DNA from 3 places in the Enterobacter sp. SA187 genome. Region 1 is predicted to be linked to each of the others. Evidence: predicted binding sites of a transcription regulator. Region 1 holds the regulator's gene; each other region holds the start of a gene.
The links. Region 1 encodes PurR, which represses purine synthesis genes. Its sites were predicted from a motif close to CANGCAAACGTTTGCNTG; they were not measured.
Positions count from the first base shown of each region.

Region 2: glyA (serine hydroxymethyltransferase) is a predicted target of PurR. The motif match lies at 2,164-2,181, and genes of this name have one in related genera.
Region 3: gcvT (glycine cleavage system aminomethyltransferase GcvT) is a predicted target of PurR. The motif match lies at 1,427-1,444, and genes of this name have one in related genera.

Region 1 is NZ_CP019113.1:3,082,896-3,087,048, reverse strand. It holds gene BMF08_RS14760 (MFS transporter) at 1-629, opposite strand, end outside; gene cydH (cytochrome bd-I oxidase subunit CydH) at 802-894, opposite strand; gene purR (HTH-type transcriptional repressor PurR) at 1,189-2,214, shown strand; gene punR (DNA-binding transcriptional activator PunR) at 2,231-3,142, opposite strand; gene punC (purine nucleoside transporter PunC) at 3,256-4,153, shown strand, end outside.
Region 2 is NZ_CP019113.1:4,313,434-4,317,586, reverse strand. It holds gene glrR (two-component system response regulator GlrR) at 1-283, shown strand, start outside; gene glnB (nitrogen regulatory protein P-II) at 362-700, shown strand; gene hmpA (NO-inducible flavohemoprotein) at 781-1,971, opposite strand; gene glyA (serine hydroxymethyltransferase) at 2,296-3,549, shown strand; gene BMF08_RS20580 (KpsF/GutQ family sugar-phosphate isomerase) at 3,779-4,153, opposite strand, start outside.
Region 3 is NZ_CP019113.1:319,541-323,693, reverse strand. It holds gene ubiI (FAD-dependent 2-octaprenylphenol hydroxylase) at 1-1,081, shown strand, start outside; gene gcvT (glycine cleavage system aminomethyltransferase GcvT) at 1,536-2,630, shown strand; gene gcvH (glycine cleavage system protein GcvH) at 2,656-3,045, shown strand; gene gcvP (aminomethyl-transferring glycine dehydrogenase) at 3,125-4,153, shown strand, end outside.

The DNA of each region.
Region 1 (4,153 bases):
GTGGTCAGCAGCGCCGATAAAACCTGCGGGCGCATCAGCACCGCCAGCTCCTGGCGCACATTCGGACGCACGCCCGCGCTGCCCTTCGGCAGGGAGAAGAACAGGCTTAACATCGACACCACGCCAAGACCTGCGGTGGCGAGGAAGGACATCCGCCAGCCGATGGTTTCCCCAAGCCAGGTGGCCGCTGGAACGCCGCCGATATTGGCGATGGTCAGTCCCATAAACATGGTCGCCACGGCGCTGGCCTGTTTATGTTTCGGTACCACGCTTGCGGCCACCACTGAACCCAGGCCAAAGAAGGCGCCGTGGTTAAGACTGGTGATAATGCGCGATAACAGCAGCGTGGTGTAATCCGGCGCAATGGCCGACAGTACATTACCGAGGGTGAAAATCGCCATCAGGAAGATCAGCGCGTTACGACGGGCGCGATGCGACAGCAGCAGCGTCATCAGGGGGGCGCCCACCATCACGCCGATCGCATAGGCGCTGATCAGCATGCCGGCGGCAGGGATCGAGACGTCAACGCCACGGGCGATTACCGGCAGCAATCCCATGGGTGAAAATTCAGTTGTACCTATCCCAAAAGCCCCGATTGCCAGTGACAGCAGGGGAAAATTTATCTTCATTATTACATGACTCCAGTAATGCGATGGCGTACAGAGCGCCCCGCGGTGAAGTCAAAAGCATGACATTAATCACAAAAAAACAGAAGTTAATGAAGTGACAAAAGATTATTGCAAATTTGATAACAATCGGCGGGAATGAAAAAGAGAGGGAGAGCGCTCTCCCTGCTCTGGATCAATTAAAAGCGGCAGTCATTGCGCCAGCAACGATCAGGCTGAGCACGATTACGGTAGTAAACAGCGAATACTTCAGATTGCTATCCATCATTTTTTCTCCTTTGTTAACCCCCACAAAAAGTGAGATTGCTCATTTTTGCACAGTTAAACGCAAAAATCTTCTCTGTTTTAGATTGATAACCATTTTTAGACTTCCCCTTTTCATCAAGATCAGCCAGAATTCCACGCTAAATTTATTCGTGTACCGGCCACTGACCCCTCCTGACGTCCTGTGTTGTTTTCCCGGCGTATCGCAACCTGAAAATGTTGTGCGAAGGGTTTTTTAAGGCAAACGTTTACCTGTAGAAGTATCAGGAGTTTAAGATATGGTCTGGAGTGAGATCTAATGGCAACAATTAAAGATGTAGCGAAACGCGCAAACGTTTCCACTACAACCGTATCACATGTTATTAACAAAACCCGTTTTGTTGCGGAAGAAACGCGCAACGCGGTGTGGGCAGCCATCAAAGAGCTGCATTATTCCCCAAGCGCGGTGGCGCGCAGTCTGAAGGTTAACCATACCAAGTCGATTGGCTTGCTGGCGACCAGCAGCGAAGCGCCCTACTTCGCCGAAATCATTGAAGCTGTTGAGAAAAACTGCTTCCAGAAGGGCTATACCCTGATCCTCGGCAACGCCTGGAACAACCTGGAAAAGCAGCGCGCTTATCTGTCGATGATGGCGCAAAAGCGCGTCGACGGCCTGATGGTGATGTGTTCTGAATACCCGGACCCGCTGTTGCGCATGCTTGAAGAGTACCGTCATATCCCGATGGTGGTGATGGACTGGGGCGAAGCGAAAGCGGACTTTACCGATTCGGTGATCGATAACGCTTTTGAAGGCGGCTATATGGCGGGCCGTTATCTGATCGAACGTGGCCACCGTGAAATCGGCGTCATTCCGGGCCCGCTTGAGCGTAACACCGGCGCGGGCCGTCTGGCGGGCTTTATGAAAGCGATGGAAGAAGCGCTGATTAAGGTGCCGGAAAACTGGATCGTGCAGGGCGACTTTGAGCCGGAATCCGGCTACCGCGCCATGCAGCAGATCCTCTCCCAGCCGCATCGTCCGACCGCAGTCTTCTGCGGCGGCGACGTGATGGCGATGGGCGCGCTCTGCGGGGCTGATGAAATGGGTCTGCGCGTGCCGCAGGACGTGTCGCTGATTGGTTATGACAACGTGCGCAACGCGCGTTTCTTCACTCCGGCGCTGACCACCATTCACCAGCCGAAAGATTCGCTGGGCGAAACGGCCTTCAATATGCTGATGGACAGGATCGTCAGCAAGCGTGAAGAGTCGCAGTCCATTGAGGTGCACCCGCGTCTCATCGAACGCCGCTCGGTCGCCGACGGCCCGTTCCGCGACTACCGCCGTTAAGCCTGCCGGGAGCCAGTCACTCTGGCTCCCGCAACCACTCTTTATTCAGCGTCTCGCTGTCTCCTAAATAATCGAGCAGCCAGCTTAAGGCGGGCGAATTGTCCTTTTGCTGCCACGTCAGGCAACAGGCGGCGTCCGGGAAGGGGTTTTCAAGCGGCAGCGCCACCCACTCTCCGCGATCAAGCCAGGGCCTGGCAAAATGCGCCGGTACCATGCCGATACACAATCCCGCCGACAGACAGGCCGCCGAGGATTCCCAGTCGGGCGCGACGATGCGCCGCTGGTTATCCAGCAGCCAGGTGATACGCTTCGGCAGCGAGCGGGAGGTGTCTTCGCGCACCAGCGACGGCCAGTTGCGCAAGGTGTCATCGCTCAGCGGCCCGTCCATCGCCGCCAGCGGGTGTTCACGGGATACCACGCACTTCCAGCTCAATTTCCCCATATCCCGGAAGGCGTAGCGCCCGCCCACCGGCACCGCCTGGGTCGCCCCAATCGCCAGTTCCACGCGGCCATCCGCCAGCGCGTCCCACACGCCGTTGAATACTTCCTGAAAGACGATCAGCTCCACATCCTGAAAGTGGCGGTAGAAATCGACGATCATTTGCCTGCTACGTTCGGGCTTAACGATATTGTCCACCGCGATGGATAACTGCCCCCGCCAGCCGTTGGCGATCTGCTGACACTGCTGACGGGTGATCTGCATTTTTTTGATAACAGATCGCCCTTCCTTTAAAAACCAGCGCCCGGCCGGGGTAAGCACCACGTCACGGTGACGGCGCTCAAACAGCGGCACCGCCAGCCACTCTTCCAGTTGCCGCACCGTATAGCTAACCGCCGATGGGACCCGGTGGAGTTCCTGCGCCGCGGCGCTGAAGCTGCCGGTTCGTGCCACCGCATCAACCACTTCCAGTGAATATTCTGACCACATGTTCTGCCTGCAAATTTTTTGAATGCAATGTGCAAATATTAGCGTTTCACAACCGTCATTGCACTCCCTACACTCTGCCGCTCTGCTCACCTGCCAAAACAAGAGAACGTGACATGAAACCTGGAAAAGGATTTTTAGTCTGGCTGGCGGGGTTAAGCGTACTGGGCTTTCTGGCTACAGATATGTATTTACCCGCCTTCGCCGTTATTCAGAATGATCTACAAACCCCGGCGGCTGCCGTCAGCGCCAGCCTGAGTCTGTTTTTAGCCGGATTTGCGGTTGCGCAACTGGCGTGGGGTCCGCTGTCCGATACTTATGGTCGCCGCCCGGTGCTGTTAAGCGGTCTGGCGCTCTTTGCCGTCGGCTGTCTGGGCATGCTGTGGGTGCGCGACGCCACCTGGCTGCTGGTGCTGCGTTTTATCCAGGCGATCGGCGTCTGCGCTGCCGCCGTCACCTGGCAGGCGCTGGTGACGGATCACTATCCGGCGCACCGCACTAATCGTATCTTCGCCACCATTATGCCGCTGGTGGGTCTCTCTCCGGCCCTTGCGCCGCTGCTGGGCAGCTGGATCCTCGCGCATTTTTCCTGGCAAATGATTTTTATGACGCTGTTTGTCATTACGCTGGTGCTGATGCTGCCCGCGCTGCGCCTGAAGCCGGTGGTAAAAAAAACCACCAGCAGCGACGTGCCGCTGACCTTTGCCACCCTGCTCCGTTCCCGGGATTACCGCGGTAACGTGCTGATCTACGCCGCCTGCTCCGCCAGCTTCTTCGCCTGGCTGACCGGCTCGCCCTTTATCCTCAGCGAAATGGGCTACGGCCCGGCGGCCATTGGCCTGAGCTATGTACCGCAAACCATCGCCTTTCTGATCGGCGGCTATGGATGCCGCGCGGCGCTGCAAAAGTGGCAGGGTAAAAAGTTACTGCCGTGGCTGCTGGTGTTCTACGGTCTGAGCGTGGCGGGTACCTGGATAGCCGGGCTGGTGGCGGGTCAATCTCTCACGGCGCTGC
Region 2 (4,153 bases), 1.2 Mb from region 1:
CAACGTGCGCCAGCTGGTGAACGTTATCGAGCAGTGCGTGGCGCTCACCTCCTCGCCGGTGATCAGCGACGCGCTGGTGGAGCAGGCGCTGGAAGGGGAGAACACTGCGCTACCGACCTTTGCCGAAGCCAGAAACCAGTTTGAGCTGAACTATCTGCGCAAACTGCTGCAAATCACCAAAGGTAACGTGACTCACGCCGCGCGCATGGCCGGGCGCAACCGCACCGAATTTTATAAATTGTTATCGCGCCATGAACTTGATGCGAACGATTTTAAAGAGTGATCCGCAAAGCGCAGTGAATATGGTAGTGTGAGCAACCGATAACGTAGCCGCCTGCAGGCAAAAATTCAGGGAACCACCATGAAAAAGATTGATGCGATTATTAAACCTTTCAAACTGGATGATGTGCGCGAAGCGCTGGCCGAAGTGGGCATTACCGGGATGACCGTGACCGAAGTGAAAGGCTTTGGCCGCCAGAAAGGGCATACCGAACTGTACCGCGGCGCTGAGTACATGGTGGACTTTCTGCCGAAAGTAAAAATTGAAATTGTCGTCACCGACGATATTGTTGATACCTGCGTGGATACCATTATCCGCACGGCGCAAACCGGCAAAATTGGCGACGGTAAAATCTTTGTCTTCGACGTCGCCCGCGTGGTGCGTATCCGTACCGGTGAAGAAGACGACGCGGCTATCTAACATTCTTGCCGGGTGGCGCTGCGCTTACCCGGCCTGCAAAACTCTTCGCAGGCCCGTGCAGGCGAAGCGCCGCCGGGCGATTACAGCACCTTATGAGGCCCGAAACATTCGTAGTAAATGTTGTCTTTATTCACGCCCGACTCCACCAGCTGCCGCGCGGCAAACTGCATAAACACCACAGGTCCGCACAGATAGAACTGCATCGCCGGGTCGGAATACAACCCTTCAGTCTGACTCAAATCCATCAGGCCTTCGCTGTTATAACCCGCTCCCGCGCGATCCGTATCGGTCGGCAGTCGATACCAGGTGTGCGAACTAAAGTGTGCAAGCTGCGCGCCAAGCTGCGCCACTTCATCGGCAAAAGCATGCACATCGCCATTCTCCGCCGCATGGAACCAGTTCACCTGCGCGGCGTGCTGACGGCTGACCAGGGTATCGAGCATCGCCAGCATCGGCGTCTGGCCGACGCCCGCGGAAATCAGCGTCACCGGTGTTTCCGGCGTCACCTGTAAGAAGAAATCTCCCGCCGGTACCGCCAGATGCACGATGTCACCCACAGTCGCGTCATTATGCAGCCAGTTCGACACCTGACCGCCCGGCTCGCGCTTCACAGCGATACGATAGCTTTTCCCGTCAGGTTTGCGGGTAAGGGAATACTGACGAATTTCCTGATGCGGAAAACCTTCCGGCTTCAGCCATACGCCGAGATACTGCCCCGGCTGATAATCCGCCACCGGCTGACCATCCACCGGCGCAAATTCAAAACTGGTGATAAGCGCACTCTGCGGATTTTTTGCGGTGATGCGAAACGCTCGTGTGCCTTCCCAGCCGCCGGTTTTGCTGGCGTGCTCCTGATACAGCTCGCTTTCACGATTTACAAACACGCCTGCCAGTACGCCATAGGCTTTGCCCCACGCATCCAGCACTTCCTGACCCGGACTGAACATCTCATCCAGTGTCGCCAGCAGATGCTCGCCGACAATGTTGTACTGTTCCGGTTTGATCTGAAAACTGGTGTGCTTCTGGGCGATCTTCTCCACCGCCGGCAGCAGCGCGGGCAGATTTTCAATATTGCTGGCATAGGCGGCAATGGCATTGAACAGCGCTTCACGCTGATCGCCATTGCGCTGATTGCTCATATTGAAGATCTCTTTCAGCTCCGGATTGTGTTTAAACATCCGGTCATAGAAATGGGCGGTAAGTTTCGGGCCGGTTTCGACGAGCAGGGGAATGGTGGATTTCACGGTGGCGATGGTTTGAGCGTCTAGCATGGCAGCTTCCTTTTTAGCAGAACTATAAGTTGTATTTTATATGCATCTTATAGAAATAACCCTGCGCTTGTAAATGACTTAGTGCATTTTAGTTATGATGGCTCACAGTCATGAAAAATTTACATCACAAAGCTGAAAAGAAATCCGGTTCCGCCGGGTTACGGCTTTTCCATCAAACCCTTGTACGGCGGGCAGCCAATCGTTTGCGTAAAATCCTTTGTCAAGACCTGTTATCACGATATGAATCAGTTATACTGGTCGCCGTTGCCCAAAAGGGCCCCCCTTCAGAGCTGTAATTACCGTTAGCTGAGTCAGGAGATGCGGATGTTAAAACGTGAAATGAACATTGCCGATTATGATGCCGAACTGTGGCAGGCTATGGAGCAGGAAAAAGTACGTCAGGAAGAACACATTGAACTGATCGCCTCCGAAAACTACACCAGCCCGCGCGTGATGCAGGCTCAGGGCTCTCAGCTGACCAACAAATATGCGGAAGGTTATCCGGGTAAACGTTACTACGGCGGTTGTGAATACGTGGATATCGTTGAGCAACTGGCGATCGACCGCGCGAAAGAACTGTTCGGCGCTGACTACGCTAACGTCCAGCCGCACTCCGGCTCGCAGGCTAACTTCGCGGTGTACACCACGCTGCTGCAACCGGGCGATACCGTGCTCGGCATGAACCTGGCGCACGGCGGCCACCTGACTCACGGCTCCCCGGTTAACTTCTCTGGCAAGCTCTACAATATCGTGCCTTACGGCATTGATGAGACCGGTCATATTGATTACGCAGACCTCGAAAAACAGGCGCAGACCCACAAGCCGAAAATGATCATCGGCGGCTTCTCCGCGTACTCCGGCGTGGTTGACTGGGCGAAAATGCGTGAAATCGCCGACAGCATCGGCGCTTACCTGTTTGTCGACATGGCGCACGTGGCCGGTCTGGTTGCCGCGGGCGTTTACCCGAACCCGGTGCCGCATGCGCACGTGGTGACCACTACGACCCATAAAACGCTGGCTGGCCCGCGCGGTGGTCTGATCCTCGCGAAAGGCGGCAGCGAAGAGCTGTACAAAAAACTGAACTCTGCGGTCTTCCCTGGCGCGCAGGGCGGCCCGCTGATGCACGTGATCGCCGGTAAAGCCGTAGCGCTGAAAGAAGCGCTGGAGCCGGAATTCAAAACCTACCAGCAGCAGGTGGCGAAAAACGCGAAAGCGATGGTGCAGGTATTCCTCGATCGCGGCTACAACGTGGTGTCCGGCGGTACCGATAACCACCTGTTCCTGCTGGATCTGGTGGACAAAAACCTGACCGGTAAAGAAGCTGACGCCGCGCTGGGTCGCGCTAACATCACGGTGAACAAAAACAGCGTGCCGAACGATCCGAAAAGCCCGTTCGTGACCTCCGGTATCCGTATCGGCAGCCCGGCCATCACCCGTCGCGGCTTCAAAGAAGCGGAAGCCCAGGAACTGGCTGGCTGGATGTGCGACGTGCTGGACAGCATCAACGATGAAGCGGTGATTGAACGCACGAAACAGAAAGTGCTGGAAATCTGCGCCCGCTTCCCGGTTTATGCCTGATCCGCGATAAACCCTGAAAAGGCCGCGTAAGCGGCCTTTTTTATTGCCGGGTGGCGCTGCGCTTACCCGGCCTACTTGTCTTCGGTTCTTCGGGTTAATGCAGGCCCGCGCAAGCGCAGCGCCGCCGGGCATAACCCGCCAGCCGTTAATGTAGGCCCGTGCAAGCGCAGCGCCGCCGGGCATAACCAGTTCATGTAGGCCCGTGCAAGCGCAGCGCCGCCGGGCAATATCACCGCTCCCCGCGCAGCGTCACACCCACATCTCCGCCCGGATGCACCGCCAGCAGCGTCTCTTTCGTATACCCGCTCTCGCTCATCAGACAGGCACAGGCCGCATCAAAAATCGCCAGCACCAGGATGATGGACGTGGTTGCCAGCATATTCAGCGGATCCACTTCCCGCTGCACGCCCGTTGAGATCACCAGCCGCGCCGCCTGAGCAATCGCCGACCCGCGGTTTTCCGTGACGCTGATCAGCGGCACTTGTCTGGCCGCCAGCCCCGGCAGCAGGCGGGTCAGTTCGTCCGAGTTGCCGCCGCGGGACAGCATGATCATCAGATCCCCCGACCGTAAAAAACCCAGATCGCCGTGGGCGGCATCGGTGGC
Region 3 (4,153 bases), 1.7 Mb from region 1:
CCCGGATGCGCCGCCTGAACTGCGCGTATCCGCCATCAACGCCGCCAGTGAAAAACTGCTGACGCATCTGGGCGTCTGGTCTGACATTCTGGCGCACCGCGTCAGCTGCTATCACGGCATGGAAGTGTGGGACAAAGACAGCTTTGGCCGCATCGCCTTTGACGACGAAAGCATGGGCTACAGCCATCTGGGACACATCGTCGAAAACGCCGTGGTACATCAGGCGCTGTGGCAAAAAGCGCAGCAGAGCAGCGACATCACGTTGATTACCCCGGCCACGCTGCAACAGGTCGCCTGGGGCGAAAACGACGCCTTCCTTACCATGCAGGACGGCAGCATGCTGACGGCGCGGCTGGTGGTGGGCGCTGACGGCGCTAACTCCTGGCTGCGTAGCAAAGCCGATATTCCGCTCACTTACTGGGATTACGGCCATCACGCGCTGGTGGCGACCATCCGTACCACCGAGCCGCACAACGCCACCGCGCGTCAGGTGTTTTACGGCGACGGCATTCTGGCATTCCTGCCGCTGGCGGATCCGCATCTGTGCTCTATTGTCTGGTCGTTGCCACCGCGTGAGGCGGAAAAAATGCAGCAGGCCAGCACTGAAGACTTCAATCAGGCGCTGTGCGTGGCCTTCGACAATGCCCTTGGCCTGTGTCAGGTGGAGAGCGAGCGTCAGGTTTATCCCCTTACCGGACGCTACGCCCGTCAGTTTGCCGGCCACCGTCTGGCGCTGGTTGGCGACGCGGCGCACACCATTCATCCGCTGGCCGGGCAGGGCGTCAACCTGGGCTTTATGGATGCGGCAGTGCTGGTTAACGAGCTGCGTCGTCTGCATCGCGAGGGCAAAGACATCGGGCAGCATCTCTATCTGCGCCGTTACGAGCGCAGCCGCAAGCACAGCGCGGCGGTGATGCTCGCCGGGATGCAGGGCTTCCGTGGGCTGTTTGCCGGTAACAACCCGGCGAAAAAATTGCTGCGTGATATTGGTCTCAAGCTGGCCGACACCCTCCCTGGCGTGAAGCCGCAACTTATCCGTCAGGCGATGGGTCTCAACGACCTTCCCGACTGGCTGAAATAATCATTTTTTAGCCTTCCGCCTGAACTAAGATCCGCGTCACACTTTCCCTTCCCGGTTCCGGGAAGGGCAGCGTCACCTCATTTGAAATAATCTAATTTCACCCGCTTTTTCAGATTACTTTTTCTCATGTCATGAATTTTCAGCGTCGGGAAATTCTCATGATTTTTGGTGAAAAATGTCACTTTACAGGGTCGGGAAGTTCAATTCTCCCTATAAAGAGAATGTTAATTACTCGTTATTAAGTTTTTTACGCTGTGCGGCTCTGCGGGTTTTCAGGTCATAAGCTAATGTGATGGCGCATTTTTACTTATGGTTTAGGGCGCTTTTCAGTGATAAGTTCAGGCGAAAGGTAACGTTTGCGTCGGCAACCTGAAAGGAGGCTGACGCCGGGGGTCGTGGCGGTTTTTATGACCCGGGAAATCCTTAACAGCCCCGCTTATTCAATGAGGAAAAGATGGCTCAGCAGACTCCTTTGTTTGAACAACACACGCTATGTGGCGCGCGCATGGTGGATTTCCACGGCTGGATGATGCCGCTGCATTACGGCTCCCAGCTTGACGAGCATCACGCGGTACGCCGCGATGCAGGCATGTTCGATGTGTCCCACATGACCATCGTCGATCTGAAAGGCACCCGTACCCGCGACTTCCTGCGTTACCTGCTGGCCAACGACGTAGCCAGACTCACCACCCCCGGCAAGGCGCTCTACAGCGGCATGCTTAACGCCTCCGGCGGCGTGATTGACGACCTGATCGTCTACTTCTTCAGCGAAGACTTCTTCCGCCTGGTGGTCAACTCCGCCACCCGCGAAAAAGATCTCGCCTGGATCACCGAACACGCCGCGCCTTACGCCATCGACATCAGCGTGCGCGACGATCTATCGCTGATCGCCGTGCAGGGCCCGAACGCCAAAGCCAAAGCCGCCACGCTGTTCAGCGATGAACAACGTGAAGCCGTCAGCGGCATGAAGCCATTCTTTGGCGTGGAAACAGGCGGACTCTTTATTGCCACCACTGGCTACACCGGCGAAGCGGGCTATGAAATCGCCATGCCGAATGAAAAGGCCGCCGAATTCTGGCATGCGCTGGTGGAAGCGGGCGTGAAACCCTGCGGCCTGGGCGCGCGCGATACGCTGCGTCTGGAAGCGGGCATGAATCTTTACGGTCAGGAAATGGATGAAGGCGTCTCTCCGCTGGCCGCCAATATGGGCTGGACCATCGCCTGGGAACCCGCTGACCGCGACTTTATTGGCCGCGACGCGCTGGAAGCGCAGCGTGAAAATGGCACCGAACAGCTGGTCGGCCTGGTGATGACCGAAAAAGGCGTGCTGCGTAACGAACTGCCGGTGCGTTTCACTGACCACGACGGCAATCAGCAGGAAGGCGTTATCACCAGCGGTACCTTCTCACCGACGCTGGGCTACAGCATTGCGCTGGCCCGCGTACCGGCAGGCATTGGCGAAACCGCCATCGTACAGATCCGTAACCGCGAAATGCCGGTTACCGTTACCAAACCTGTTTTTGTGCGCATGGGTAAACCTGTCGCGTAACGCATTTTATTGTGGAGAAACCTTTATGAGCAATGTACCGGCTGAACTGAAATACAGTAAAGAACATGAATGGCTGCGCAAAGAAGCGGACGGCAGCTACACCGTTGGCATTACCGAGCACGCGCAGGAGCTGCTGGGTGATATGGTGTTTGTCGATCTGCCTGAAGTGGGCGCGACCGTCAGCGCGGGCGACGACTGTGCCGTTGCCGAATCCGTAAAAGCCGCTTCCGATATTTATGCGCCGGTCAGCGGCGAGATCCTGGCCGTCAACGACGCGCTGAGCGACACGCCGGAGCTGGTCAACAGCGAGCCGTACAGCGGCGGCTGGATCTTCAAAATCAAAGCCAGCGATGAAAGCGAAGTTGCCGCTCTGCTGGACGCCAGCGCGTATGAAGCGCTGTTAGAAGACGAGTAAATATTTCATTACTTTGCAGGCCCGGTGAGCGCCAGCGCCACCGGGCAAATCAGCCAGACCGTTTCAGGAACCCTCGCCCATGACACAGACGCTAAGCCAGCTTGAAAATAGCGGCGCATTCATTGAACGCCACATCGGACCGGATGCCACGCAGCAGCAGGAAATGCTGAACGCCGTGGGCGCAGAGTCCCTTAACGCGCTGATCGGCCAGATTGTGCCGAAAGATATTCAGCTGGATACCCCGCCGCAGGTGGGTGACGCCGCAACCGAATTTGCCGCGCTGGCAGAGTTAAAAGCCATCGCCGCCCGCAATAAACGCTTTAAGTCTTATATCGGCATGGGTTACACCGCCGTGCAGCTGCCGCCGGTGATCCTGCGCAACATGCTGGAAAATCCGGGCTGGTATACCGCTTATACCCCGTATCAGCCGGAAGTTTCCCAGGGCCGTCTGGAAGCGCTGCTTAACTTCCAGCAGGTGACCCTGGATCTGACCGGACTGGACATTGCCTCCGCCTCGCTGCTCGATGAAGCCACCGCAGGCGCGGAAGCCATGGCAATGGCAAAGCGCGTCAGCAAACTGAAAAACGCCAACCGTTTCTTCGTGGCGGCAGACGTACACCCGCAGACGCTGGACGTGGTACGTACCCGTGCTGAAACCTTTGGTTTTGACGTGATCGTCGATGATGCTGACAAAGTGCTCGATCATCAGGATGTGTTCGGCGTGCTGTTACAGCAGGTGGGCACCACCGGCGAAGTGCATGACTACAGCGCGCTGATCGCCGAACTGAAAGCGCGCAAAGTGATTGTCAGCGTAGCCGCCGACTTTATGGCGCTGGTGCTGTTAACCGCGCCGGGCAAACAGGGCGCGGACATCGTCTTCGGCTCTGCTCAGCGTTTCGGCGTGCCTATGGGCTACGGCGGCCCGCACGCGGCCTTCTTCGCTGCGAAAGATGAATTCAAACGTTCCATGCCAGGCCGTATTATCGGCGTGTCCAAAGATGCCGCCGGTAACACCGCGCTGCGCATGGCGATGCAGACCCGCGAGCAGCATATCCGCCGCGAGAAAGCGAACTCCAACATCTGTACCTCGCAGGTGTTGCTGGCGAAC